Regions from separate parts of the Stappia sp. G46H5W genome, predicted to be linked through region 2. Evidence: riboswitches for the same ligand, from Rfam matches in the RefSeq annotation. Region 2 holds a riboswitch; each other region holds the start of a gene.

Region 1 (9,398 bases), 740 kb from region 2:
GCCGCTCGATGCGGCGGGCAAGGTTCGGCCGGCCGACCGCCTCCGCCTGCCGGCCGAGCTGGCGCAGCGCGATGCGCAGGCCCGTGCGGGTCAGCCGGCTGTCCGGCTCGGCGAGCGCGTCTTCCATCCCCTCTTCCAGCGCGTCCAGCACCTTGTCCTTGATCGCCACATAGTCCGGCAGGCCATAGCGGCGCAGCAGCTCCTGGAACTCCTCGTGGCGGGCGGCGTCGAAGGCGATGTCCTCGCCCCGCGCGCCCGAAACCGCGCTTGCCGGATGCAGCATGGCGCAGGGCACCAGCCCTTGCGGGATCGGCGTGTTGGCCGAGTGCGTGCGCCCGGAGCGCAGCAGCTTGGGCAGCACATGGGTATGCGGCCCATCGGGCGAGACGCCGCCCGTGTCCGGCCCGCCGATCATCTGGTAGACCTCGACCCGCCCCAGCTTCGAGCGGGCGATGCGGTGCGGATGCGCCCGCAGGATCGCCGCCATCGCCGGGTTCTGCGGATCGGCCACCGAGCGGCCGGCATTCTCCCGCAGGATCGCCATCAGGTCGGGATCGCTGGTGCGGATGCAGAACTCGATCTGCGGCTGGGCCAGCCCCATGTCGAAGAGTACCGCATCCCGGTCCTCCTCGCGCAGGGCATCCACATCCGGCCCCAGCTCGCTCAGCACCGCCCTTTGCGTTACCGCGGCCTGCTCCTCGGGCAGGCACAGCGCCAGCCCCTGGCCCCAGCGGTTCGCACGCGGGCTCAGCGTCTCGAAGGCCACCGCCCTCGCCTCGTCCAGCGCCGACATGTCGAGGCGGATGCCACCCTTTTCGGTCACCCGGTACAGCTCCTGCGGCCGGTCGACCAGCAGCCGGTCGTCGGCCCGCTGGTGAAACTCGGCGATGGCGCCGAAGGAACCGATGCTCCAGCCCGCGCCCCGGTCGGCCAGCCGGTCGGCGAGGATATCGGCAAGGCTGGACGTGCTCGCTTCGGTCTCTGTCATGCCCGTCTCTGTCATTGTGCTGTCTCCCTGGAAATCAGGTCGCTCGGGACGACGGACGCCCGCCCCCCGATGTCGATATGTTCGGCGCGGATGCCGTAGACGCCGGCAAGACGCTCGGCGTCCAGCACCTCGCCCGGTGTCCCATCGGCGACGAGCCGCCCGCCGTCGAGCAGCAGCAGCCGGTCGCACCACCGGCTCGCCAGCGTCAGGTCGTGCAGCGACACGAAGACGGGACGCCCTTCCGCCACCAGCCCGGCCAGCACCTGCATCAGGGCGATCTGGTGCGCCGGGTCGAGGCCGTTCACCGGCTCGTCGGCAATGCAGGCATGCGGGGCCTGCGCCAGCATGCGCGCGATCAGCACCCTGGCCTGTTCGCCGCCCGACAGCGTGTCGAAGGGCCGGCGGGCAAAGCCGGCCACATCCATCCGCTCCATCGCCTCGCGGGCCTGGCGCAGGTCTTCGGCCGATGCCCCACCAAAGCCGCCGCGATGCGGCAGGCGGCCCAGCAGCACCACCTCGATACAGTCCATCGGCCAGTGGACCGTCCGCTCCTGCGGCATGTAGGCGATCAGCCGGGCCCGTTCGCTTGCCGGCATCGCGGCAAGCTCGCAGCCCCCCCAGCGGATGCTGCCCGCGTGGGGCTGCAATCCGGTCATCGCCCGCATCAGCGTCGACTTGCCGGCCCCGTTTGGGCCGATCACACCGACAAGCTGCGGCCGGTCGCAGGAGAAGGAGATCCCCCGCAAGGTCTCGCGCGTGCCCCGGCGCACGGTCACGCTCTCGCAGTCGAGACGGATCATGACGTCCTCCGGCGCAGGCTGATCAGCAGCCAGAGGAAGAACGGCGCGCCGAGAATGGCGGTGACGACGCCGAGCTTCAGGTCCCGGTCCGGCATCACCAGGCGCACCGCGATATCGGCGGCCAGCAGGAAGGCCGCCCCGCCCAGCGCGCTGGCCGGCAGCAGGCGCGAGGGCCGGTGGCCGACGAGCGGGCGGAGCAGATGCGGCACGATCAGCCCGACGAAACCGATGGCGCCGCTCACCGCCGTCGCCCCGCCGACGCCGATGGCGGTTCCCACCACCGCCAGCACCCGGGTGCGGTCGAGATTGACGCCAAGGCTGCGGGCGACATCGGGCCCCAGCGCCAGCGCGTCCAGCGCCCGCCCCGTCAGCGCCAGCATGACGCCGCCAACCGCGATGAAGGGCAGTGCCAGCCCGGCATGGACGAGGCTGCGGTCGGTCAGCGAACCCAGCATCCAGAAGACGATTTCCAGCGCCGCAAAGGGGCTCGGCGCCAGGTTCAGCGCCAGCGAGGTCAGCGCGCCTGCGAGCGAGGACAGCGCGACGCCGGCCAGGATGATGACGAGAATGTCGCCCGAGCGCCCCACCAGCATCTGCACCAGGGTCACCGCGATCAGCGCCCCGGCCAGCGCGCAGAGCGGCAACGCATAGGGGTGCAATGCCGTCAGCCCGGCATAGATGGCGATCACCGCGCCGAGCGAAGCGGTGGCGGAAATGCCCAGCAGGCCCGGCTCGGCCAGCGGATTGCGCAGGAAGCCCTGCAGCACCGCCCCCGACAGGCCGAGGATCGCGCCGATGGCCGCGCCCAGCAGCGCGCGCGGCAGACGGATCTCGACGAGGATCACCGCCTCCGCGCTGTTCGTGTCGTTGAAGGCTGTGACGAGCGTCAGCGGATCAATCCACACCTGCCCCAGCCCGAGCGAGGCGAGGAACAGCAGCGCGGCCAGCAGGCCAAGGCCGGCCAGCAACAGCGGGTAGCGCCGGTCCGCGGTCATCGGTTCGCCTCCGGCCGCAGTGAGGTCCCGCCGCCGGCCTCGGCGCGCAATCGTGCCACCGCCTCCAGTGTCAGCGGCGTGCCGCAGATCCAGTAGCGGCTGTCGGCGGAAAGCCGCCGCTCGCTGCCGAAGCGCGCGTCGAGCGCCGGATGGCGCAGGATCTCGGTCGCGCGCGAAGGATCGGCGAGCGAGCGCTCCCACAGCAGCACATAGTCCGGATCGGCCAGCACCAACGCTTCCAGCGGCAGCCGCGTCGTCCCGGTGATCTCGAGTTCCTCGCCGAGATGGCGCAGGCCCGCCGCGCCGACAATCTCGTTTTCCAGCGTGCCGCCGCCGGTGGTGAAGCTGTTGGCGCCGAAGGAGCCGAGCACCGGTGCATGCCCCTCCGGCGGCGCGGCGGCAAGGGCGGCGGCCTCTGCGTCGAAGGCGGCGATCAGCCGCGCGGCCTGCGCCTCGCGCCCGAGCAGTTCGCCCATCCGGCGGACGTTCTGCCGAATGTCGGCAAAGCCGTTCGCCGGGGCGAATTCCTCCACCCGGCGGCCGAGCCGCCGCAACATGTTGACCGTCGCCCGCCGCGTGTAGGTGCCCGAAATCACCAGATCCGGGTCGAGGCGGAAGATCTCCTCCGCCAGCCCGTGATTGATCGTCAGCCCGGCCGTCTGCGCGCTCATCAACGAGACGTCGGGCCGGGCCGCCAGGTAGGAGACCGAGATGAGCTGGCCGGGCGCGGCCACCAGCATGGCGATCTGGTCGGTGCACAGGTTCATCGACACCACCCGCCGGGGCGTCTCGCCCGTGGCGGACGCGGTGGCGACGGTGCCCGGACCCGACAGCGCCAGCAGGGCGGCGAGGACAATCCCCGCCGCCCCGCCCCTGGCGTCAGAAGCTCGCCTTGATGCCCGCATAGGCGGTCAGTCCTTGTGAGTTGTAGCTGTAGACTTCCTGGTACTGCTGATCGAGCAGGTTCTCCACCCGCCCATAGACCGTGAAATTGTCAGAAACCCTGTAGTCGGCACCGACATTCACAAGGAAATACTCGGACAGCGTCACCCGGGTCTGCGGCGTTGCGCTGATGAACTCGTTGTCCTTCATCCGGCCGTTGAAGATCGTGTCGAGGAAGAGGTTTCCCCGCCCTTCGTGGAAGGCATAGACGAGGCTGAGCGAGCCGGAGTGCTTGGGCCGGCGCACCTCCTGCAGGCCCGTCGGCTCGGTCGCATCCAGATAGGTGTAGGTGCCCTTGGCGTAGAGGTCGGCCAGCAGTTCCACGCCGAGCGACACCTCGATGCCCTGGCGCCTGCTGATCCCGTCCATGTTGGCCGGCGAGGAGCCGGCGCCCGCCACCCAGGGCGTCCAGATCTCGTCTTCCAGCCGCTCGTTGAAATAGGTCACGTCGGCGACCGCTCGCCCGCCCCAGAACCTTTGCTCGATGCCGATGTCCCAGGCGAAGTTCTTTTCCGGCCGCAGGTTCGGATTTCCGGTGAAGGTCGCCGGAATGAAGCCGAACTGCTCGAAAAAGGTCGGGTTGGTGATGCCCGTGCCGATGGAGGCGTGGAAGCGCGTACCGGTCTCGTGCAGCTGATAGGCGGCGCTGGCGCTGTAGGTCAGCGTGTCCTTGAACTGGTCGTTGCGGTCGTAACGCAGGCCTGCGCTGAAGAACAGGGCGTCGAGGAACGCGCCGCGATACTCGGCGACATAGCTGGTCAGGTCGCGCTGCTTGCCGGGAACCTGCGAGGGATCGTAGGCGGGAAAGGCGTTCTTGTAGTGCTCGCGCTCCCACTCGATGGCGCCGGTCAGGCTGTGTTCGGCGTCGAGGAAGTCCGGCGTCGTCGCCGTCACCGTCGCCTGATAGCTGAGGTGCAGGCGGCGGTCGTCGTTGCCGTTCAGGCTGCCGGAGTTGAAGCCGCGCCGCTCCAGTCCGGAGTATTCGGCGCGCGCCTTCTGCACCAGCCGGTCGTCGAATAGCGACCAGGACAGGCCGACGCCGGAGTAGAACTCCTTCGTCGCGTTGTATCCGGGCGTGTCGATGACAAGGCCTTCCGTCGGGGTCGGCGGCCAGGAGGAGTCCTGGTCGTCCGTGTCCGACTTGCGGTCGACATAGCGGGCGCTGAGATCGAGGCTCAAGGCCTCGGTGATGTCCCAGTTGAAACGGCCGTTCAGCGTCGCGTTGCGGTCGCCGTCCTTCTCCGAGCCGAACTGGGAGATGTTGAAGCCCTCGTTCTGCCGCCAGGCGCCGGAGACCGCGATGTCGAACCTCTCGCCGCCGCCGCGCACGCCCAGATGGCCGGCCACCGTCTTGTCGGTGCCCGTTTCTGTGCGCCCGGTGATTTCCAGGTCGTTGTGGATACCGCCCTTGGTGGTGATGGCGATGACGCCGGAGCTGGCGTTGGAGCCGTAGATGGCGCTTTGCGGGCCGCGCAGCACCTCGATCCGCTCGATGTCGGCGACCTGCAACCCGCCGAAGTCGAATTCGCCGCTGGAGGTGGCCGCCACCTCGACGCCGTCGATCAGCACCAGCACATGGTTGGCTTCCGAGCCGCGGATGCGGATCTGGGTCATGCCGCCATTGCCGCCGGTGCGCGACACCGCCAGGCCCGGCACCTTGCGCAGGGCATCGGCGACATAGCGCTGCTGCGTCGTCTCCAGCTCCTCGCCCGTGATCACCGTGTGAGCACGGCCCACCGCTTCGGCGGCGACCGGCGTGCGCCCGGCCGAGACGACGACCCGGCGCAGCTGCGTCGGCTCCTCGTATCCCCCTTGCGCGTCGAAGCCTTGCGCCTCGAAATCCTGGGCTCGGGCACTTCCCGGCGCCAGCACCATCGCGGCCCCCAATCCGGCCCCCAGCACAGCGGCCACCGGCCCGGCGCGCAAGGCGCCACGCGAAATCGAATTCATCCAGACACACCCCTGACGTGCGCCGAAACGCCCCTCGGCGTCCCGTCGCGATACGGCACGAGCCAGCGGACGCGACCGCGCAACCCCGCGCGAAGACGCAAGGCGGCGGCCTGCGGACGCAGGCGGTTTTCGGGTGTCACCTCAACGGAAAGCCGCGCCTCGACACACCCCGTATCGAAGGTCGGGTGACCGACAGGGGCAGGTCTCCTGGCTCACGGGTCATCGCGGACATTCACCTTCCCAACCCTGCCTTTGGCGGCGGGGTCAGTGGCCTTCGAGCGTCCACTCTCCGTTCACAGTTGCGGGGGCAGCCACGGTTTCGGTCCCTGTTGGGTACGCCTCACCGTGTTCCCTTTTCATCCGGACATGTCCGGAACCTCTGTCGCCGTAAAAGAGAGCGGTTTCGCGCGCCGGAGTCAATCATCTGTCGATGCCCTGTTCGCAGGCACAACCAGACGCTGCGTCAGGACGCCTGCCGGCCCGCTCCCGGCTGCCGCGCAGGCCGGCATGGCAACCCGGGGGCTGCGCGAATCCGGCCCCTCGCAGGGTTCTGCGCGCCTGCTTGCCGCGTCCGGGAAAGCCGTGACTTGACTTTCGCCCCGCAAGCACCGACCTTCTTGGAATGTACACGACCGCTCCGCGCCTGCTTTCCATTTTCAGGGTGTGCCCCATCGCGGGACACTGACCCCCGGCTCGGTCGCGTCGCGCCCCGGCCGCGGGGCATAGGCCGGCTCGTCCCCTAGCGGGCAGACAGCAGGCCACCAAGGCGGCGAACAACTTCCCACAACAGATCATGACCGCCCGACGCGCGCTCACGTGCGTCGGCGGCCTTACAACATTGCAAGGATGCCGAGAATGGCTCCAGCCATCCAGAAGAAGCGCAAGCCCGCCATCACCTTGACCCGCTCGGACCACGAGCGGCTGTCCGGGCTTGCCGATTCCATTTCCTCCCGCAATCCCGCTGTCGCGGATCAGCTGGCGAGCGAGCTCGACCGCGCCCGCGTCGTCGACGACCGGCGCATTTCCGCCGACGTCGTTCGCATGGGATCGCGGCTGCGCTTCACCACCGATGCCGGCGAGGACCGCACCGTGACGCTGGTCTTCCCGGGCGATGCCAACATTGCCGAGGGCAAGATTTCCGTCCTCACCCCGATCGGCGCCGCCCTGATCGGCCTGTCTGCCGGCCAGTCCATCGACTGGACCTCGCTGGACGGGCGCACCCACCGGCTGACCGTGGAGAGCGTCGAGTTCCCCGCCGTGGCCGAGGCCGAGGCCCGTCCGGCATGACCACCACCGGAACCGGGGCAAGCACCGAGCCGAAGCCGCGCGACCGGCTGGCGATTTTCGGAGGGTGTCTCATCGCAGGATCCTGACCCCTGTGCCGCGACCGAAAGCGGCCAGGGGGACTCCGATCCGTTTCACCTTTGCCGCTCCACGGACGGAGCGCTGGAGACCTGCGATGTCCATCGACACCTGCATCCTGACCACCAAGGACTTCACCATTCTCGAGGTGATGCGCGACCGCCGCCGCGGTCACGAGGACCCTCTCGCACCGATCCTCAAGCGCAAGCTCGAGGCGGCGACCATCGTCTTCCGCGAGGACGTGCCGGAGACGGTCGCCACCTTGAGCAGCCGCGTCACCTACAGCGTCGACGGGCGCACGCCCGACACGCGGGTGATCTCGCACGACCACCTGTCCATGCCGATGGGCATGTTCCTGCCGATCACCACCCGGCGGGGGCTGGCCCTGCTCGGCCTGTCCGAAGGCGAGGAATTCGTGCTTCAGGACGGGGCCGGGCGGCAGGAACGCATCCTGCTGCAGAAGGTGCATTTCCAGCCGGAAGCCGCGCGGCGCAGCGGCGGCGGCAGCACCGGAGAGACCGGCGAGACGGCGGCACAGGCGATGCCGGAGCCGGCGCGCCGCCGGCCCTTGCTGAAACTGGTGCATGGCGCCTTGGCAGGCGCAGACCGCCCCCGGGCAGGCGGATATAACGGACCTGAGGATCCCGGCCCCTCGGCCGCCTGAGGTCCGCGCAAGGGACAAGAGAGAGGACACCCACCCATGCTCGACTACATGGTGCTGGCGACGGCAGCCTTCGCCGCCGGCATGCTCAACACGATCGCGGGGGGCGGCACGTTCCTGACCTTCCCCGCGCTCGTCTATACCGGGGTGCCGGTGGTGACGGCCAACGCGACCAGCGCGGTCGCGGTGTTTCCCGGCTATCTCGGCGGCGTCGCCGGCTTTCGCAAGGAGATCGCCGCCCTCGACCCGCGCCTGCTGATCCGCGTCGTCATCGCCACCGCGTTCGGCGGCTTCCTCGGCTCGCTTCTGCTGCTTGTCTCCACCAACGAGGCCTTCTCGGCCGTCGTTCCCTTCCTGCTGCTTGCCGCCACCCTCGCCTTCGCCTTCGGCGAGCGGCTGCAGGGCTGGGCGCGCCGCCGCCGCGCCTCCTCCGGCGGGCTGTTCGCCACCACACTGGTTGCGATCTACGGCGGCTATTTCAACGGCGGCCTCGGCATCGTGCTGCTGGCGCTGTTCTCGCTGTGGGGCATGCGCGACCTCAACGCCATGAACGGGCTCAAGAACGCCCTCTCCTTCGTCCTTTCCGCCATTTCGGTCGCGACCTTCGCCGCGGCCGGTCTCGTCAGCTGGCCGCAGGCCATCCTGATGATGGTCGCCGCCACCATCGGCGGCTATGCCGGCGCACCGGTGGCCAAGGCCCTGCCGCGACAGGCGGTGCGGGCCATCGTCATCGTCGTCGGCACGGTGATGAGTATCGTCTTCTTCTGGCGCCTCTTCTCCTGAGGGTGCCGCAACATCGGGCAGTCAAGTCATGAAGGTTCTGGTTCTCGGCGGCGGCGTCATCGGCGTTACGACCGCCTGGTATCTCGCCCGCGCCGGTCACGAGGTCGAGGTGATCGACCGGCGCGAGGCAGCGGGCATGGAAACGAGCTTCGCCAATGCCGGCCAGGTCTCGCCCGGCTATTCCGCCCCCTGGGCGGGGCCCGGCGTGCCGCTCAAGGCGCTCGGCTGGCTGACCATGCGGCACGGCCCGCTGGTGGTGCGGCCCAAGGCCGACCCCGCCATGTGGGGCTGGATGCTGAAGATGCTGCGCAACTGCACCTCGGCGCGCTACGCGGTGAACAAGGCGCGCATGGTGCCGATCGCCGAGTACAGCCGCGACCTTTTGCGCGCCCTGCGCGCGGAAACCGGCATCGCCTATGACGGGCGCAGCCTCGGCACGCTGCAGCTGTTCCGCTCGGTGAAGCAGCTCGACGGCGTCGCCAAGGATGTCGACGTGCTGCGCCAGTTCGACGTGCCCTGCGAGGTGCTCGACCGCGAAGGCTGCATCGCCGCAGAACCCGCGCTCGCCCACGCCAAGGCCGATTTCGCCGGCGGCCTGCGCCTGCCGGACGACGAGACCGGCGATTGCCAGATGTTCACCACCCGCCTGGCCGAGATGGCGGCGGAGCTCGGCGTGCGCTTTTCCTTCGGCACGGAGTTCGTCGGCTTCACGCGCGAGGGCAACGAGATCACCGAGGTCCTGACCTCGAAGGGAACCCGCAAGGCCGACGCCTATGTGCTGGCGCTTGCCGCCCATTCGCCGGCCGCGCTGCGCCCGCTCGGGATCAAGCTGCCGATCTATCCGGTGAAGGGCTATTCCCTCACCATCCCGATCCGCGACGAGGCGCTTGCGCCGGTCTCCACCGTCATGGACGAGA
Region 2 (9,398 bases):
AAAAACAGAACCTTGTCGACTAGTCTTCACCCCGCTTCGACTCCTTGAAGGCGCAACAGATGATCCTCTACGGCACCAACCCGATTGCCTGGTCCAACGACGACGACCAGAGCCTCGGCGCTCACATTCCGCTTCAAACCTGTCTGTCGCAGGCTGCCGAGATCGGCTTCGACGGCATCGAGAACGGCCACAAGTTTCCGACCGATCCGGCCGAGCTGGCGCAAACGCTGGCGCCGCACGGCCTGAAATTCGTCTCGGCCTGGTACTCGCTGCATCTGCTGACGCGCTCGGCCGACACCGAGATCGAGGCGATCGGCGAGCATCTGGCGCGGCTGAAGGCGATGGGCTCGCCGGTGCTGATCGCCTGCGAGACCTCCAACGCTATCCACGGCAATGACGGGGTTGCGGTCAACGAGCGACCACGCCTCGACCGGGACCGGTTCGCCGCCTTTTGCGCCGATCTGGAGAAGGTCGCGGCGCATTGCGCGGCCGAGGGCGTGCCGCTCGTCTACCACCATCACATGGGCACCATCATTGAAAGCGAAGAGGAAATCGACGCGCTGATGGAGCTGACCGGTCCGGCGACGCGGTTGCTGCTCGACACGGGCCACGCTTACTTCGGCGGTGGCGATCCGGCGCGGCTCGCCGAAAAGCACATGGGCCGCGTTTCACATATCCACGCCAAGAACGTGCGTCCGGATGTGATGGCTGAGGTTCGCGAAGAGGGGCTGAGCTTCCTGGAAGGCGTGCGCCGGGGCGTCTTCACCGTGCCGGGCGATCCGGAGGGCGGGGTCGATTTCGCGCCGGTGCTGAAGACCGCCGCGAAGCACGACTATTCGGGCTGGCTGGTCATCGAGGCGGAGCAGGACCCGGAGGTCCGCGATCCGGTGACCTACCAGTCGATGGGTCTCAAGGCGCTGAAAACGCTGGCGCGCGAGACCGGCCTCGACCGGGGATAAGGTGGGCCGCAAGGCCTCGATACACACGAGACGGGAGAGGGACGCCATGGCCGATCTGCTGGTGAAACCAAAGGGCAAGCACGGCAAGGTGCACGATATCACGCCGCAGAGCGCCGGCTGGTCCTATGTCGGTTTCACGCTCTACCGGCTGGCGCCGGGCGAGAGCGCGAGCGAGGCGACGGGCGACCGCGAAGCGATCCTGGTGCTGGTCGAGGGGCGGGCCGAGCTCAGCGCCGGCGGGATCTCCTTCGGCGAGCGGGGCGAGCGCATGAGCGTCTTCGAGCGCAAGCCGCCGCATTGCCTTTACGTGCCGAACGGTTCGTCCTGGGAAGCAAAGGCGACGACCGAGCTGACGCTGGCCGTTTGCACCGCGCCGGGTAGCGGCGGGCACGAAGCCGGGATGATCGAAAACATCGGTTTCGAGGAGCGCGGCAAGTGCACCAATACCCGCTACATCCATCCCATCGCGATGGAGGACAAGGACGTCGCCGACAGCCTGCTGGTGACGGAGGTTTTCACGCCGCAGGGCCATTGGTCGTCCTATCCGCCGCATCGGCACGACGAGGACAACTACCCCGACATGACCTACCTGGAGGAGACGTACTATCACCGTCTCGATCCGGCGACGGGCTTCGGCATCCAGCGCGTCTTCACCGAGGACGGCAGCCTCGACGAGACGATGGCGGTGTCGGACGGCGACGTTGTGCTGGTGCCGAAGGGGCACCATCCGTGCGGCGCGCCCTACGGCTACCAGATGTACTATCTGAACGTGATGGCCGGCCCCTTGCGCAAGTGGCGCTTCAAGAACCATCCCGATCACGACTGGATCGCGCAGCGCGACGCGAAGGCGTGACGGCACGGCCGAAATGCGAAATGGCGGTGCCCGCTATCCCCGGTTAACCGAGATCGGAGATTGCAGGAAGCCGCCATTTTGTCCCCGTTTGCACAATGCTAGCTTGCAGCCATTGACGTTCTGGTTGCGGGTAATTTCATGTTGGAGAATTTTTACACCCCCAAGGGGCGCATGGGGCGGATCGACTGGTGGATCTGCTCCACCTTCGTCACCGTCATCGCCTTCGGTTTTCTCGCGTTCGTATCGGGATACGCCAAACGCTACGGGCCGATGACTCTCGACGTGTCGATCATCATTGTCGCCGCTGCCTTGATGATCTCATGGGCCAGTTTCTGCATCTCCTCACGCCGGCTGCACGACATCGGACGCAGCGCCTGGTGGTATCTGCTGATCTTTATCCCCCTGATCGGCAGCGCGATCCTCTTGCTGCTATGGGCGTTCTATCCCGGAACGCCGGGCACCAACCGCTTCGGGCCGCGACGCTCCGGGGGCGAGGCCTATGCAGGCTCGGCGACAGGATCCGGGCTGACGGCCGACGAGATCGACGACCTGATCCGCCGGCATGCCAATGGCCGGGGCGGCCAGGGCGGCAGCCGGACCGCGATGGCGGCGAGCGGTCTGCCGCCGCAGGGCCAGCCCGTCGTGGTGGAAAAGCGCCGCGTGCCGCCGGGCGGCGGACATCCGCGTCCGACCTTCGGCCGCCGGGGGCTTGCCTGACCGGCGCAGAGGCCTGAATTCCTTGAGAAAAGACGCCCGGACGAGATCTCGCTCGCCCGGGCGTTTTCATGTCTGTTTCGCCGCGTGCAAATTTCGAGACGGATTTTGCGAAATTCCGTCGCAAACAGCGCGAAATTCGAGAATCCGGTCTCAAACTCGCGAAAGCCGACCTCCGGGCGAGGTCACGGGGCGAAAAGTGCTCCCTTGAGCGGGTTATCCCCGCTCAGGTCCCAGGCGGTAAAGTGGTGGCCGCTCACCCGCCGATGAGCAGGGCGGCACCGGCGAGGGCCGTCAGGCCGCCGAGCACGCGGGTCAAGGCGTGGCCGCGCGAGGACGCGAGCTTGCCGAGGCCATAGCCGAGCGCGATGCCGGCGGCATGCAGCAGGGCGGTCGCGAGGGCGAAGCCGGCGCCGTAGGCAAGCTGCGTTGCCGCGCCGATCTCGCCGCCATGGGCGTGGCCGTGGAACAGGGCGAAGGCGGCGACGACGGCGGCCGATCCGGCGAGCGGCAGCCGGACGGCCAGCGCCACGAGCAGGCCGAGCGCCACAACCGAGGCGAGGATCGCCGGCTCGACGAAGGGCAGGGAGACGCCGGCAAGTGCCAGGGCGAAGCCGAGCAGCATGGTGCCGACGAAGGTGGCCGGCACCAGGGCGACCGTGCGGCCGCCGATCTGCCAGGCCCACAGGCCGACGGCGATCATCGCCAGGATGTGGTCGGCGCCGAACAGCGGATGGCTGAAACCGGCGGCGAACGAGCCGTGCTCGCCGGGATTGAGATGCGCAAGGGCGGGCGTCGCCGTGGCGGCAAGGGTTGCGGCCAGCGAGCCGGCCAGGAAAGCGGTGCGGGCGAACCCGGCGGATGTGAACCTCGTCATGCAGTCGATCCTTTTCTCAAGTCGATCAGGACGCCCCGGAATGGGTCGCGTCATTGCTTCAGGTCCTGGACGTTTTCTCACCTCAGGCTGTTTTGTCAGTTTGCCTGTTCCAAGGCGTGAGGGGCCTGACCCCCGAAAGAAGACCGGCCGCACGAGGCGGCCGGAAAGAGATGCCGTCAGGCGGCAGCGTGGTAGAGGCGCTGCTGGAAGACGAGGCCGGTGCGGGCCTTGTCGAACAGCTTGGCGCCGGCGAGCACGGCCAGATCGACCAGCGGCTCGACGATGATCACCGTCAGGTAGGCGAGGCCGAAGCTGCCGACATTGGCGAGGTTCTCGGCGCCGAGACCGCCGCCATAGAGCGCCCAGAAGCCGACCCAGGCGACGATGCCGCCCTGGTAGCTGGTCGAAAGGGCCAGCGCCTGCTTGTAGCTGACATCCTTGTAGGCGGTCTTAGCCGGAATGATGCGGCTTGCCAGCAGGCTCATGGCGAAGAGCGGCACGATCAGCGTCGTAAGGTTCATGCCGTATTGCGGCAGGTCGGCCGGGGCGAAGAAAACGCCCTGCACCAGCAGGCCGAGCGCAAGGCCGATGCCGGCCGGACCGGCACCGAGCATCAGATAGAGCGTCGAGCCGAGAATGACGTGAACCTCGGACACGCCGACCGGCTTGGTCGGAAGCACTTCGAAGAAGCAGAAGACCAGCGCGGTCGCGATCACCGAGCGGACCACCAGGGCGGCAAAGCCCCCGTCGCGGCGTATAGTGTCGATCGCCATCTTGCCGATCAGGCCGACAGACGCGGCGGCGGTCGCAACGCTGAGTAGAATCTTGGCGCCGTCGACGACGCCGGGTTCGATATGCATATCAGCCTCCTTGGCGCACCCACCGTGCGCGGAGCTATGGGAAAGGCGCAAGAAATGCTTGCGCCGCGGCTGATGGCAGGTCTCCTGGCTCGCGGTTCATTGCGCCTGTCCGCCTTCCCGGCCGAAGGGCCAGTGGCATTGGGACAGCGCTCGCCGCTCACAGTTGCGGGGGCAGCCACGGATTCGGTCCCTGTTGGGTACGCCTCGCCGTGTTCCCTTTTCACCCGCGTTCGGCTTTGCCTCACGGGTACCATCACCTTGCAATGCTAGAGGGCGGGGAGTTGGTGTGACAAGATCAATTTTCGTCCGATCCTGTTCGAAACACGGCGTTTCGTGCCGGGAAATGAGGCAGAGGCCGTGCCCCATTGGCGCTCTGGGCAGGCGTGAGGTGGGAGGCGCCGCCATCCCCACGGCTGTCATGCCTGCGAAGGCAGGCATCCAGTATCCGCTGGGGCGTGTGGGTTTGCGAAAGCGGATGCCCCGCGACGAAGGGCGCTCGCGGTGCCGTCACGACTCGAACCGTGCGGCCTGGGGTTACTGGATCCCGGTCTTCGGCTTCGCCGAAACCGGGATGACAGGCTGAGCGTGGGGTGCGCTGGCGTGTTTCGCCGCCGCTCTGGGAACGAATGGGCCCCGGATCTCGCGATGCTCGTCCGGGGTGACGGCGGAGGGTGGGGCAAAGCCGGAGGAGGGACGGCAAAGGGCGGCAGTTGAGGTGATGCGAGGCGGCGCCTCCTACTCGGCTGTCATCCCGGGCAAGGCGCAGCCGCGACCCGGGACCCATTGGCACCCTCGGCAGGCGTGAGGTGGGAGGCGCCGCCATCCCCACGGCTGTCATGCCTGCGAAGGCAGGCATCCAGTATCCGCCGGGGGCGTGTGGGTTTGCGAAAGCGGATGCCCTCGACGAAGGGCGCTCGCGGCGACGTCACGGCTCGAACCGTGCGGCCTGGGGTTACTGGATCCCGGTCTTCGGCTTCGCCGAAACCGGGATGACAGGCTCAGTGTGGGGTGGGCGCTGGCGTGTTTCGCTGCCGCTCTGGGAACGAATGGGCCCCGGATCTCGCGATGCTCGTCCGGGGTGACGGCAGAGGGTATGCGGGGCGTCGGACATGCAGGACGCAGCGGCGACCGACAGGCAAAAAAAAGGGCGCGGCCCGTCAAGGCCGCGCCCTTTCCCCCTTAGGGCCGAAACCCTATGCCCCGAGAAGCGAGGCGCGAGTGCGTCAGCGCTCCTCGGTCTGCAGACCCTTGAAGATCGCCACGCACATCAGGAGCAGGACGATCGTGAAGGGAAGACCGGTCGAGATGACCATCGCCTGAAGCGAGCCGAGCCCGCCGCCGATCAGCAGCACGATGGCCACCAGTCCCTCGAAGGTGCACCAGAACACGCGCTGGGGCACCGGCGCGTCGACCTTGCCGCCGGCGGTGATCGTGTCGATCACCAGCGAGCCCGAGTCGGACGAGGTGACGAAGAACACGATGACCAGCACGATGGCGATGGTCGAGGTGATGGCCGAGAGCGGCAGGCCCTCGAGCATGGCGAAGAGCGACAGTTCCGGGCTGTAGCTGTCGATCACGTTGGCCTTGACCGCGCTGGTCGCCGGGTCCGAGAGAACCTGGTCGATGGCAACGCCGCCGAACACGGCCATCCACAGCACGCAGACCAGCGAGGGGATCAGCAGCACGCAGGTGATGAACTCGCGCACCGTGCGACCGCGGCTGACCCGGGCGATGAACATGCCGACGAACGGCGACCACGAGATCCACCACGCCCAGTAGAAGGCCGTCCAGCCCTGGCGATAGTCGTCGTCGGTGCGCCCGATCGGGTTCGACAGGCCCACCAGGTCGGCACCATAGGCGCCGAGACCGGTGACGAAATCGCCGAGGATCGCGACCGTCGGGCCGGCGAACAGCACGAACAGCAGCAGTACGGCGGCGATCACCATGTTGATCTCCGACAACACCTTGACGCCGCCGTCGAGCCCGCGCAGCACCGAGACCAGGGCGATGGAGGTGATGCCGATGATCAGGATCACCTGTACGGTGATCGTGTTCGGAATGCCGTAGATGTGCTCAAGGCCGGCATTGGCCTGCTGGGCGCCGAGGCCGAGCGAGGTGGCAAGGCCGAACAGCGTCGCGAACACGGCCAGCGTGTCGATAACATGGCCGGTCCAGCCCCACACGCGCTCGCCGAAGATCGGGTAGAACGCCGAGCGGATCGACAGCGGCAGGCCCTTGTTGAAGCTGAACAGCGCCAGCGCCAGCGCCACCACGGCATAGATCGCCCAGGGGTGCAGGCCCCAGTGGTAGATGGTCGCCGCAAGGCCCATCTCCTTGGCCGCCTCGACGTTCTCCGGGATGATCGAGCCGTCGGCCGCAAACGGCGAGGGCACGCCGAGGGGCGACGAGATGGCCATGTGATAGACCGGCTCGAGCACGCCGAAGAACATAAGGCCGATGCCCATGCCGGCAGCGAACAGCATCGCGAACCAGCCGGCATAGCTGTAGTCCGGGCTCGCCTCCTTGCCGCCGAGGCGGACGCTGCCCCACGGGCTGACGATCAGGAACAGGCAGAACACCACGAAGACATTGGCCGCGCTCATGAAGAACCAGTCGAAGGTGCTGGTCAGGGCAGGCCGCAGCCAGCCGAAGAACGAGGCCGCCTGCTCGGGCGCCACCAGCGCGTAGACCACGAAGGCAACGATCGACAGGCTGGAAATAAGGAAGACCGGGTTGTGGATGTCGAAACCGAAGGGACCGAGCTGCCCCTCCAGGTTGTGCTGACCGATCTCGAAGTCGGTCTCGATGATGTCGGACGCACCTTCCGGCTCGGGAATGCCGGTGGTGCTTGTCTGGTCGCTCATCTTGTATCCCTGTTGTTACGACAATGCTGGCCCGCGGTGGAACCGCTTGCCGGACGTGTCTGCTTTATTGCGGGCCTGTCGGCCCGGTCGGATTTTATTTGCGAGTGACCGCACCAGGAGGTGCCAGAAGCGGCGTCATCCGGTTTCCCGGCGACATCGCGCGATGGCCAGTCTCGCACCCGCACAAGCAAGATGCCCCGGCGTGCCATGGTCCGCGGGAGGAAGCGGACGGCAGCCGGCGTGCGGGCTTCGTTACGACCGCCCGGAGGGCCCGGGCGAACGAGAAGGGGGGCGGAAGATCCGGACCCGTCCGAACCTCGACCATGCCCCCGAAAGGCAGAACCGGGCATGCAGCGCATCCCCGGTCGACGGGATGCAATGTGGCATATTTGCGGCATAATCGCAAATCGATATGTATATCAATGGCTTGATCTGGTAATTTGGATTCGCTGGTCATGCCCGCCGGGCCGCCGCACTTGACTTGGCAGGCCTGCCATCGTCAGGAAGAACAGGTAGGGGCCGCGCGGGTGCGGCCGCGAAACAGGATGCCGCGCCGCGTGCAGACGCTCGACACTTCTTCTTCCGATCTTCGCGACAGGCTCGCTTCCCCTCGCAGCGGGGATCCGCTCGCCGGGCGCGATATCGCGCTGGTGATCTTCGACTGCGACGGCGTGCTGGTCGACAGCGAGCCGATCAGCGAGCGGGTGCTGCTGGCCGCGCTCAAGGAGGCGGGCGTTGCGGTCGACCATGCCTACTTCAAGGCGCATTTCCTCGGCCGCAGCTTTCCGCGCGTTGCCCAGAGCATTCGCGACGACTTCCGCATCGCCTTGCCCGAGACCTTCGAGAGCGACTACCGCGAGCGGCTGCTTGTCGCCTTCGAGGCGGAGCTGAAGCCGGTCGCCGGCGTGTTCGACGTGCTGGACCGGCTGGCGGTGAGGGCCTGCGTCGCCACCAGCAGCAGCCCGCCGCGGGTGCGCCGCTCGCTGCAGCTTGCCGGGCTCGACAGCTATTTCGGCGAGGCCGTGTTCACCGCCTCGCAGGTGGCGCGCGGCAAGCCGGCACCGGATCTCTTCCTGCATGCGGCGGCCGAGTGCGGCATCGCGCCCGAGCGCTGCCTCGTCATCGAGGATAGCCTGCCGGGCCTGGAAGCGGCGCGCGCGGCACAGATGGCGGTGTGGCACTTCATCGGCGGCAGCCACCTGGACGCAGGCGACGCGGCGCCCGGCGAACCGCCGCTGCCGGTCTTCGACCGGTGGGCCGCGTTTTTCGAGATGGCGCCGCAACTGGCGCGGGATACGGGCGGCCGCACGGCCGGGCAGGGGAGCTGAGGCGATGGCGGGCAAGGGCGATGCGGATGTGAGCCGCCTCGACGAGGCGGCCCGGGCCGGCTGGCTCTACTATGTCGCCGGCAACACCCAGGACGAGATCGCGCGCAAGCTGGGCGTGTCGCGCCAGTCGGCGCAGCGCCTCGTCTCGCTGGCCGTGACCGAACGGCTGATCAAGGTGCGGCTCGACCACCCGATCGCCCGCTGCATGGAGCTGGGCCGCAATCTGGCGGACCGCTTCGGCCTGCGCTCCTGCGAGGTGGTACCGAGCGACCCGGCGACCCCGGCCTCCATCGTCGGCATCGCCCAGGCGGCGGCCGGCGAGATGGAGCGGCACCTGAAGTCGAACGAACCGAAGATCATCGCCTTCGGCACGGGGCGCGCGCTGCGTGCCTCGGTCGACCAGCTGCCGACCATGGACTGCCCGCAGCACAAGATCGTTTCGCTGCTCGGCAACATGATGTCCGACGGATCGGCCTCGGCCTACAACGTCATCATCCGCATGGCCGACCGGGTGAACGCCCGCCACTATCCCATGCCGCTGCCGGTCTTCGCCCGCTCCAAGCGCGAGCGCACGCTGCTGCACAATCAGGAGCCGGTGCACAACATCCTGGCGCTGGCCAAGGACGCGGACGTGACCTTCGTCGGCGTCGGCAACATGGGCGAGACCGCGCCGCTCTTCGTCGACGGTTTCATCAGCCGCGACGAGATGTCGGCGCTGACCGCGGCCGGCGCCATCGGCGAGATCACCAGCTGGGTCTACGACCGCAATGGCGAGCTGATCGAGGGCCTGACCAACGATCTCGTCGCCAGTGCCCCGCTCGGCAAGGCGCGCGACAAGCCGGTGATCGGCATCGCCGCCGGCGAGGGCAAGGTGGACGCGATCCTCGGCGCGCTGCGCGGGGAATTGCTGAACGGCTTGATCACCAACGAGCTGACCGCCGAC
Region 3 (9,398 bases), 210 kb from region 2:
TGCGCTTGATGGTGACGAGGTCGGAGAAGCGTTCCAGCGCCATGCGCTCGCCGGTCTCGATGCGGCCCTTGACGAACTGCACGACGGCGACCTTGTGGCCATGGCCGAGCGAGCGGAACACCATGCCGAAGCCGGCCGTCGACTTGCCCTTGCCCTTGCCGGTATGGACGATCAGGAGCCCCTTCTCGATGGTCTTGGTCGCCATGATCTTGTCGCGCGCGGCCTTCTTCTTGCGCATCTTCTCGGCATGGCGGGCGTTGAGCTCCTCTTCGCTCATCTCGGCCTTCTTGTCGCTCACGAGGTCGTCTCCCTTTCCTGCCCCGGCCGGGTTTCCCCCAGCGGGCTTTCGATGTTCAAGGCAGCGCGCACCGAATTGCGCCGCGGCCGCCACAGATCGCGCTCGACCGCCTCGCGGAAGCGCGCCTCGATTTCCTCCAGCGCCTTCGGATTGGCCGTCTCCAGAAAGGCGCGGACTTCGCCGTCGTCCAGATAGGCATCATAGAGCTGGTCGAAGTGATGGTCGCCCACCGCATTGGTGGTCGCGGAAAAGGCGAAGAGATAGTCCACCGTCGCGGCGATCTCGAAGGCGCCCTTGTAGCCGTGGCGCATGACGCCGGCGATCCACTTCGGATTGGCGGCGCGCGCCCGCACCACCCGGCCGATCTCCTCCGACAGGGTGCGGATCACCGGGCGCTCGGGGCGCGAATGGTCGTTGTGATAGATCTTCGGCGCCGCGCCCTTCAGCGTTTCCACCGTGGCGGCGAGCCCGCCCTCGAACTGGTAGTAGTCGTCGCTGTCGAGCAGGTCGTGCTCGCGGTTGTCCTGGTTGTGCAGCACCGCGTCGACCTGCGACAGGCGCGCGGTCAGGCTGGCGCGGGCGCCCTCGCCCTTCGCCCCGCCACCATAGGCGTAGGAGCCCCAGGCGAGGAACGCGTCGGCAAAGTCCGCGCGGGCATCCCAGATCCGCTCGTCGATCAGCGCCTGCAGGCCGGCGCCATAGGCTCCGGGCTTCGAGCCGAAGACCCGGTAGAGCGCCTGCCGGCGGGCCTTTTCCGGGGCAAGGCCGTCCGCCTCCAGCCGGGCGGCTTCCTTGCGGGCGCGCGCGGCGAGCGGATTGGCGTCCTCCGGCTCCTCCAGCTTGGCGATAGCAGCAACCGCCGACTGGAACAGGTCGACCTGATGCGGGAAGGCATCGCGGAAGAAGCCGGAAATGCGCAGCGTGACGTCGACGCGCGGCCGGCCGAGCTCGGCCAGCGACAGGATGTCGAAACCGGTGACGCGGCCCGAGCCCGCCTCCCATTTCGGCCGGGCGCCGATCAGCGCCAGCGCCTGGGCGATGTCGTCGCCGCCGGTGCGCATGTTGGCCGTGCCCCAGCAGGTCAGCACGACAGCGGCCGGATACTCGCCCTCGTCCTGGAAATGCCGCTCGACCAACCGCTCGGCGCTGGCCGCGCCGATGCGCCAGGAGGTTTCGGTCGGCACCGCGCGCACATCGACGGAGTAGAAGTTGCGGCCCGTCGGCAGCACGTCGGGGCGCCCGCGCGTTGGCGCGCCGGACGGGCCCGGCGGTACGAAGCGCCCGGCAAGACCGGCAAGAACGCCGGCGGTTTCCGCCTCGCCCGAGGCGGTGACGGCCGGGCGGATGCGGGTCTCGATCTCCTCCAGCACGGCGGCGGTCGCGTCAAAGCCGTCCGGTGCGGACCCCGTCTCCACCAGCCGGGCTGCCAGCAGTTCCAGCCGCTCCACGGTGTCGCCGCAGCTGCGCCAGGGGCTGCTTGCCACCTCTTCGAGCAGCACCGGGCGCGGGCCGTCGAAGGGCAGTTCGTAGGCGCAGGCGAGCGGGTCGAAGTCCTCCAGCCCGAGATCGCGGGCAAGCGCCCGGGTGATGCCCTCATTCGCCGGCCCCTCGCCGCGCGGCACCCGCACCAGCGCCACCAGAAGCGCGGTCAGCAGATCGCCCTCCGGCGCGGCACCCAGCACATGCAGCCCGTCGCGGATCTGCAGCTCTTTCAGGTCGCACAGATGCGCGTCGAGCCGCGCAAGCCGCGTCTCCTCGTCCATCTCGCTGGTCAGGCCGATGTCGCGGTCGAGGCCGTGCCGCTCCGCCGCCTCGAGAATGTCGCGGGTCAGCACCTTCAGCCGGCGCGGGTCGACGCCCTGCGCCAGGTAATACTCGTCGAGCAGCACTTCCAGCTCGGCGGCGACGCCATGACTTTCGGCCCGCGCCAGCGGCGGCGTCAGATGATCGACGATGACGGCGGAGGTGCGGCGCTTGGCCTGCGCCCCCTCGCCCGGATCGTTGACGATGAAGGGATAGATGTTGGGCAGCGGCCCCAGCACGGCTTCGGGGAAACAGTCTTCCGACAGCGCCAGCGCCTTGCCCGGCAGCCATTCGAGATTTCCGTGCTTGCCCAAGTGTACCACGGCGTGGACACCGAATGTCCCGCGCAGCCAGATGTAGAACGCGAAATAGTGGTGCGGCGGCACCAGGTCCGGGTCGTGATAGGTCGCCTTGGGATCGATGTTGTAGCCGCGCGCCGGCTGAATGCCGACAACCGCATTGCCGAAGCGCGTCACGGCGAGGCGGAATGCCCCCTCCTCCACATGCGGATCGTCTTGCGGCTCCCCCCAGCGCGCGGTGACCGCCTCGCGCACCGCCCGCGGCAGCCGGGCGAAGGCGGCGACATAGTCGGCGAGCGGCAGCTCAGCGCCGCCAAGGCGCACGCGGCGGGCGGCGATGTCGTTGGTCGGGCCGTCGCTGATCCGCGCCATCAGCTCGGCAGAGCCCTGCGGCGCGCCGTCGATGCGGTAGCCCTCGGCGGCAAGTGCCTGCAACAGGCGGGCGCAGGAAGCCGGCGTGTCGAGGCCGACGCCGTTGGCAAGGCGTCCGTCCTTGTTGGGATAGTTGGCAAGGATCAGCGCCACCTTACGCTCCGCCGCCGGGGTCGCGGCGAGACGGGCGATCCGCGCGGCCTGGGCGGCGACGAAGGCCACCCGGTCGGGTTTCGGCACGAAGCGCATGGTCGCGGACTGGGTGAGCGGATCGTGCGGCGCCTGCTCCTTGAACGACACGGCGCGCGTCAGAATGCGCCCGTCCACCTCCGGCATCACCACATGCATGGCGAGATCGCGGATCGACAGGCCCTGGTCGGCGTCGCGCCAGCCCTCTTCCGAGGACGAAGAGAACACCACCTGCAGCACGGGCACGCCAGGTGCGTCGAGCGGCGTTCCGCTGTGCACCTCGCCGGCCTTCGACACAGCGAAGGCGGTGGCGTTGAGCACCACGGCGGGCGGCGCGTCGGCAAAGAGCGCGGCCAGGACAGAGGCGGATTCGGCCTCCTTCAGTGAGGAAACGAAGATCGGCAGCGGGTTGATGCCCTCGCCCGCCAGCGCCTCGCACAGGGCCTCGACCGGCGCGGTCGCCGCGCTCTGCATCAAGGCCTTGTAGAAGACGATTGCCGCAACGGGGGCGGCAGGATCGGCCCAGGTCGCCCGCAGCTCGGCCAGCGTCGGGCGTGCCCGGCCGGGCAGCAGCAGGCCGGCGCGCGGCAGCGGGCGCGGGGGATCGGGCTCCTCCGCCCCATCCAGCAGATGCGCGGCGTAGCGCAGGAAGTTGCCGAGATTCTCCGCCCCGCCCTCGGCGAGGTAGCGCCACAGGTGCCTCACCTCGTCGACCGGCAGCGTGGAGCGGGCGGCAAGGTCCGCGTCCCAGCGGTCGTCGCCCGGCATCACCGCCAGGTGCAGGCCGTGGCCGCGCGCCGCCTCGGTCAGCCGCTCGACGCCATAGGGCCAGTATTCCGCCCCGCCGAGCAGACGCAGCACGACGAGCCGCGAGCCCGCCACCGTCTGCTCGGCATACATGTCGACCGAATAGGGGTGCGACAGGGCCATCAGGTTGGCAAGACGCAGGCTCGGCTGCTCCGCCCCGCCGCCCGCCGCCACGGCAGCGAGCGAGGCGAGTTCCGTATCGGCTGCCGACAGCACGACGACATCGGCCGGCGACTGGCCGAGATCGACCGCCTCGTCGCCCTGGTCGATGCGTCCGCTGCGTCCTGCGAGAATATGCATGCCGTCTCCTGCCCTGCGCCTAGCCTGTCGTCCGGATCAGGCCGCGAGCGCGCTGGCGAGCAGGCCCTCGACACGGGCAAGGTCGAAGCCGGCAAGGCCGATCACCACGACGCGGCCGGGACCGCGTGCATCGCGCGCGAACCACGCTTCGACGCGCGGGCCGACCGCCTGCACCATGGCAGGTGCCGCCTTGCCCTCGATGCCGACCGCTCCCTTGATGCGCAGGACGCCCGGCACCGCCATGGCGGCGGCAACGCGCGCTTCCAGGTCCTTCAGCGAGGCGAGCGGGGCGAGCTCGACCACATGGCTGACGAAGTCGTCGTGGTCGTGATGATGGTGGTGGTGGTGGTGGTGATCGTGGTCATGGTCGTGATCGTGATCGTGATCGTCGTGATCATGGTCATGGTCGTCGTGGTGGTGATGCTCGTGATGGCTCTCGCGGCCGTGCATGTCCTCTTCCGCGGCGCTGGCACGGCCGAGCAGCACGTCTGCGGCAAGCATGCCCTTTTCCGCCGCGACGATCTCCACCGCCGCGCGGACGCGGCCGGCGACTTCGGCGCGCACGCGCTCCAGCGTCGCCGCGTCGACGAGATCGGCCTTGTTCAGCACCACGAGATCGGCGCAGACGAGCTGGTCCTCGAACAGTTCCTCCACCGGGCTGTCATGGTCCAGCGCCTCGTCGGCGGCGCGCTGCGCGGCCAGCGCCACCTCATCGCCCGTCACGCGCCCTTCGGCGACGGCCGCCACGTCCACCACCGTCACCACCGCATCGACCGTCACACGGGTCTTGACGCTCGGCCAGGAGAAGGCGCGCACCAGCGGCTGCGGCAGGGCAAGGCCCGATGTCTCGATGACGATGTGGTCCGGCGCCTCGTCGCGGGCGATCAGCATTTCCATGGTGGGGAGAAAGTCGTCGGCGACGGTGCAGCAGATGCAGCCGTTGGTCAGCTCCACCACCTCTTCCGCCGCGCAGTCCGGATCGGCGCAGCCGTCGACCAGCGAGCCGTCGAAGCCCATGTCGCCGAATTCGTTGACGATGAGCGCGATGCGCTTGCCCTTCGCCTCGCGCAGGAGGTTGGAGAGCAGCGTCGTCTTTCCGGCCCCCAGGAAGCCGGTGACGATGGTGGCCGGGATCTTGCCGGCGGTGCGGGGCGTGGATGCGGTCATAGGCGAATCTCCGGCTGAAGGTGGGACGGCTTGAGAACGAGCGGCAGGCCGGCGGCGACGAGCACCGCGACATCGGCGACTTCCGCGATGCGGCGATTGAGGCGCCCCTGCTCGTCGCGAAAGCGGCGGGCGAGCGCATTGTCGGGAACGATGCCCGATCCGACCTCGTTGGTGACGAGAACGACGGGACCGGGCGCTGCGCGCAGCGCCTCGGCAAGCCGGGCCGTTTCCGCTTCCGGATCGGCCTCGGCGAAAATCAGGTTGCTGAGCCACAGCGTCAGGCAATCGACGAGGATGGCGCTTTGCGCCGTGCTTTCGGCGGCGATGACGCCGGCAAGGTCGCGCGGCTCCTCGATGGTGCGCCAGCCGCCGCCCCGCTGGTCGCGGTGGCGGTCGACGCGCTGGCGCATCTCGTCATCGAAGGGTGTGCAGGTGGCGACATAGATGCGCTCGCGCTGCGCTGCGCTCACCAGCCCTTCGGCATAAAGGCTCTTGCCCGAGCGTGCGCCGCCCGTCACCAGCACGGTGCGGGCCGCAACAGGGGCCGGGGCAGGCAGGGGATCGGATGCGGGAGCATGGCTCACGCGCAGGTCTCCCCGCGGCTGGATATGCCGGGAGAGCTGAAGCGGCGGGCGCCCTTCAACGGGAACATTCTGGCCTCCTGCCGTCCACCCGACGGCGCGTGACGTTTCGGGCCGGGCCCCGTGGGGGCCCGGATGATCCGGCTCGTCTCCTGGCTCGCGGGTCGTCGCCTTGTCCTGCCCTTCCCGGACCAAAAGGCCCAGTGGTTCATGCAGGAAGACTCGCCGCTCACAGTTGCGGGGGCAGCTGCGGATTCGGGAGCCCGACTTGGGTCCTCCCCCACCGCATTCCGACTTTCCCCTTTCATCGGACTTCGTCCGTCAGAAAGGACCGGAGGATGACGACTCATAGCCTGCCGAAGGGCCCCGCGTCCAGCAGCGAGGCGGAAAGGCCTTGCACGCCTTCCCTTGCGGAGTATTTGCCGGCGCACGCGAAAAAGCCCCGATAGCCGCGCCCCGCCCCGACTGTGGAAAAGTTTTGCGACAAAGGGCTTGGCAAGCGGCGGCGCAGTTTGCTATACGCCTGCCACCGACGCGGTGCATCTGCCCCGCGTGATTGGTGATCCCCGGTAGCTCAGTGGTAGAGCAAGCGGCTGTTAACCGCTTGGTCGCTGGTTCGAATCCGGCCCGGGGAGCCACTCTTTTTAGTTCCCTCAAAAATATCCGATCTTGCCGCCACCGCACGACGCAACGCGCCGCGCGGCAATTTGCGTTTGCCTCACCCCTCGCGGTTCAGCTGCCAGATCGAGAAGTTCAGCGCGGCGGCGAAGGTGACCCAGGCGAGATACGGCACGAGCAGCAGCGCCGCGAACATGTGCACCGGCCAGAACAGTAGAATCGTCGCGAGAATCGACAGCCACACCAGCACGATGTCGATCATGCCGAGGTCCGGGCGGTGCAGGCCGAAGAACAGCGGCGTCCACACGCCGTTGAGCGCCAGCTGAATGCCGTAGACGGTGAGCGGCAGGGCCGCGCCTGCAAAGCCCGCCTCGCGCCAGACCAGCCAGCCGGACACCGCGATCATCACGTAGAGCATCGTCCACACCGGGGCGAACAGCTTGTTGGGCGGGCGCCAGGACGGCTTCTTAAGGCGTTCGTACCATTCGCCGGGGCGGAACAGCGCCCCGGTCAGGGCGGCGAGAAAACAGGCTGCCAGAAACCCCAGAAGAGCCGGCAGGGTCGACGAATCCATCAGCTTTGCCTCGAACGTTCACGAACCATTGTGCTCGGGGGCGAGCCCCTCTTGCCAAGCCAACGCATCGCGGGCTGGCCAAGTTCCCCCTCATTTATCCTCGGCGAGCGTATGGGCAACCAGCGCGTTGGCATGACCATGGCCGAGCCCGTGGGTTTGCTTCAGCCAGGCCACCAGTTCCATGTGCTTGAGACCGGACTGCGAACGGATCAGGGCCTTCCATTCGGCGATGGGCCGGCCGTAGGTCTTCTCGATGGAGGGGAAGTAGGAGGCCGGCCCCTTCACCGGCGGCGTTTTTCCGGACAACGACATAGCTGGCTTCCTTGCCTAAAGATCCCGCTGGCGGATCGTGTCGGACGGGTGAATGCAGACCAGCTCCAGCTGATCCGTACCCACGTTGAGATAGCGATGCGGCACATCGGCCGGCGCAACGACGATATCCCCGGCAGAGGCGCGCAGCCGCTCGTCGCCGACCAGGAACTCCGCCTCGCCTTTCCGCACCACCCAGGTCTCGCGATAGGGGTGGACATGCAACTGCGATCCGGTTCCCGGCGCACTGTCGGTGGCGAACATGGACACCGGCGCGCCGTAGTCCTTGCCCTCGAACCGGACCGTCGGGCTTTCGCCCGGAGCCGGCGGGCGGTGGCGGCGGACGGAGATATCGGGCCGCCCGGCCTCTTTGGCCGAGGCGTGAGCACTGGCTGTCATGGCAATCCCTCCTGCATTTATCTTGACGCGAAGATACTTCTGGAGATTTGTCTTTGCGTCAAGATAAATATCTTGATATCGAGAGACCGAACTCGAAGCTGCCTTCGAGCAGCGGCAGGGACCGGGAACTGGAGCGGAGACTGCCATGGCGGATCATGTCGACAGGCTGAGGGCGCAGTGGGCGCGGGAACTGCCGGATCTCGACACCGAGCCGATGGCGATCCTCGGCCGCGCGCGGCGGCTGACGCTGCTGGCCGGTGCCAGCATCGAGAAAACCTTCTCAGGCTTCGGCCTCGACCGGGGCGAGTTCGACGTGATCTCCACCCTGCGCCGGTCAGGGCCTCCCTACCGGCTCACGCCGACGGACCTTTATTCGACGCTGATGATCTCCTCCGGCGGGCTGACGCATCGGCTCGGAAGGCTGGAGAAGGCGGGGCTGGTCGCGCGCGAGAAATCGGCGAGCGACGGGCGAAGTGTCGAGGTCGTGCTGACACCGGCCGGCATCTCGCTCGCGGAAGAGGCGTTCCGGGCGGACATGGCGAACGAGGCGCGGTTTCTCACAAGCCTCGCCCCGGCCGAGCGCGAGGCTCTGGCCGGGTTATTGCGCGCGCTTCTGGAAGAGCTGGAGGCCGCGGAAGCCAAGGCCTGAGCGACCCTGACCGGCGCCCTGCCCTCAAGCCGCGGTCAGGCGCAGGCGCGTTGCCCAGGGATCGGCAATAACGAGGCCCTCGCTCCCCTCCCCGGCAAGTTCCAGCCCGGCCTTGCGGGCCGCATCGGAGATCGCACCGATCCTGCCGGCGTCGCGCAGGACGATCTCCAGCTCGGCCAACCCGGTGCATCCGTCCTTTCGCGGTCCCGCGCCCCGGCTGTTCCAGATGTTGCCGGCCAGCTGATGGTGATAACCGCCCGAACCGTAGAAGCTCGCGCCGGGATAGCGCGCGGCGATGTCGAAGCCGAGCAGCCCGGCATAGAAGCCATCGGCCTTGTCGGTCGCCCCGACCTGCAGGTGCACATGGCCGACGATGGTGCCGGCCGGCGCACCCTGCCACTGCGTCCCTTCGGCGGCGTCGAGCAGCGAAGGCGCATCCAGCGGATCCGTCGACATGACGATGGCGCCCGACGCATCCGTCCATCTGGACGGGGCGCGGTCGGCGTAGATCTCGATGCCGTTGCCTTCCGGATCGGCGAGATAGATCGCCTCGCTCACCTTGTGGTCGGACGCGCCCTGCAGGCGCAGGCCGCGCGCGGCAGCAAAGGCGAGCCAGCGGCCAAGGTCTGCGCGCGTCGGCAGCAGGAATGCGGTGTGGAACAGGCCCGCCTCGGAGCGCGGCGCAATCTCGAGCCCCGCATCGCCGCGCAGGCGCAACAGCGGCACGCCGCCAGCGCCCAGCAGCATCTCCGCACCGTCCGTGCCGAGGTCTTCCAGACCCAGGATGTCGCGATAGAAGGCGGCAACGCGCGCGCTGTCGCGTACGGCCAGCGTGACGAGGCCGACGCGCAGGGGCGCTGCGGCCATGTCGAAACGGTCGGCTTGCGCGCCGGCCCGGATGTCGAGGGTGGTGGCGGACATGACTGTCTCCAGGTCTCAAGGCGGGCTATGGGCCCGCAGTCTGTGACCTGGAATGTGCGCTTCACATCGCGCAATTACAATCCGCCGTTTCCTTACAGTATCGTTCACGTAT

The links. Region 2 has a riboswitch for cobalamin ahead of ACVJ6E_RS00365 (energy-coupling factor ABC transporter permease). Riboswitches for the same ligand answer to the same signal wherever they lie in the genome.
Region 1: another riboswitch for cobalamin. It lies ahead of ACVJ6E_RS03290 (TonB-dependent receptor domain-containing protein); the one in region 2 lies ahead of ACVJ6E_RS00365 (energy-coupling factor ABC transporter permease).
Region 3: another riboswitch for cobalamin. It lies ahead of cobU (bifunctional adenosylcobinamide kinase/adenosylcobinamide-phosphate guanylyltransferase); the one in region 2 lies ahead of ACVJ6E_RS00365 (energy-coupling factor ABC transporter permease).

The regions. Positions count from the first base shown of each region.
Region 1 is NZ_JBZFLL010000001.1:815,968-825,365, forward strand. It holds gene ACVJ6E_RS03270 (DUF6925 family protein) at 1-988, opposite strand, end outside; gene ACVJ6E_RS03275 (ABC transporter ATP-binding protein) at 1,000-1,788, opposite strand; gene ACVJ6E_RS03280 (iron ABC transporter permease) at 1,785-2,783, opposite strand; gene ACVJ6E_RS03285 (ABC transporter substrate-binding protein) at 2,780-3,688, opposite strand; gene ACVJ6E_RS03290 (TonB-dependent receptor domain-containing protein) at 3,663-5,675, opposite strand; cobalamin riboswitch at 5,856-6,071, opposite strand; gene rnk (nucleoside diphosphate kinase regulator) at 6,531-6,962, shown strand; gene ACVJ6E_RS03300 (GreA/GreB family elongation factor) at 7,135-7,701, shown strand; gene ACVJ6E_RS03305 (sulfite exporter TauE/SafE family protein) at 7,738-8,481, shown strand; gene ACVJ6E_RS03310 (D-amino acid dehydrogenase) at 8,510-9,398, shown strand, end outside.
Region 2 is NZ_JBZFLL010000001.1:76,887-86,284, reverse strand. It holds gene iolD (3D-(3,5/4)-trihydroxycyclohexane-1,2-dione acylhydrolase (decyclizing)) at 1-23, shown strand, start outside; gene iolE (myo-inosose-2 dehydratase) at 60-959, shown strand; gene iolB (5-deoxy-glucuronate isomerase) at 1,006-1,812, shown strand; gene ACVJ6E_RS00375 (DUF805 domain-containing protein) at 1,951-2,529, shown strand; gene ACVJ6E_RS00370 (HupE/UreJ family protein) at 2,783-3,403, opposite strand; gene ACVJ6E_RS00365 (energy-coupling factor ABC transporter permease) at 3,580-4,263, opposite strand; cobalamin riboswitch at 4,321-4,532, opposite strand; gene ACVJ6E_RS00360 (BCCT family transporter) at 5,487-7,127, opposite strand; gene ACVJ6E_RS00355 (HAD family hydrolase) at 7,685-8,455, shown strand; gene ACVJ6E_RS00350 (sugar-binding transcriptional regulator) at 8,460-9,398, shown strand, end outside.
Region 3 is NZ_JBZFLL010000001.1:285,720-295,117, forward strand. It holds gene cobO (cob(I)yrinic acid a,c-diamide adenosyltransferase) at 1-277, opposite strand, end outside; gene cobN (cobaltochelatase subunit CobN) at 295-4,068, opposite strand; gene cobW (cobalamin biosynthesis protein CobW) at 4,105-5,235, opposite strand; gene cobU (bifunctional adenosylcobinamide kinase/adenosylcobinamide-phosphate guanylyltransferase) at 5,232-5,819, opposite strand; cobalamin riboswitch at 5,942-6,167, opposite strand; tRNA gene ACVJ6E_RS01085 (tRNA-Asn) at 6,380-6,454, shown strand; gene ACVJ6E_RS01090 (TspO/MBR family protein) at 6,535-7,008, opposite strand; gene ACVJ6E_RS01095 (DUF4287 domain-containing protein) at 7,099-7,320, opposite strand; gene ACVJ6E_RS01100 (cupin domain-containing protein) at 7,336-7,716, opposite strand; gene ACVJ6E_RS01105 (MarR family transcriptional regulator) at 7,862-8,365, shown strand; gene ACVJ6E_RS01110 (VOC family protein) at 8,390-9,286, opposite strand.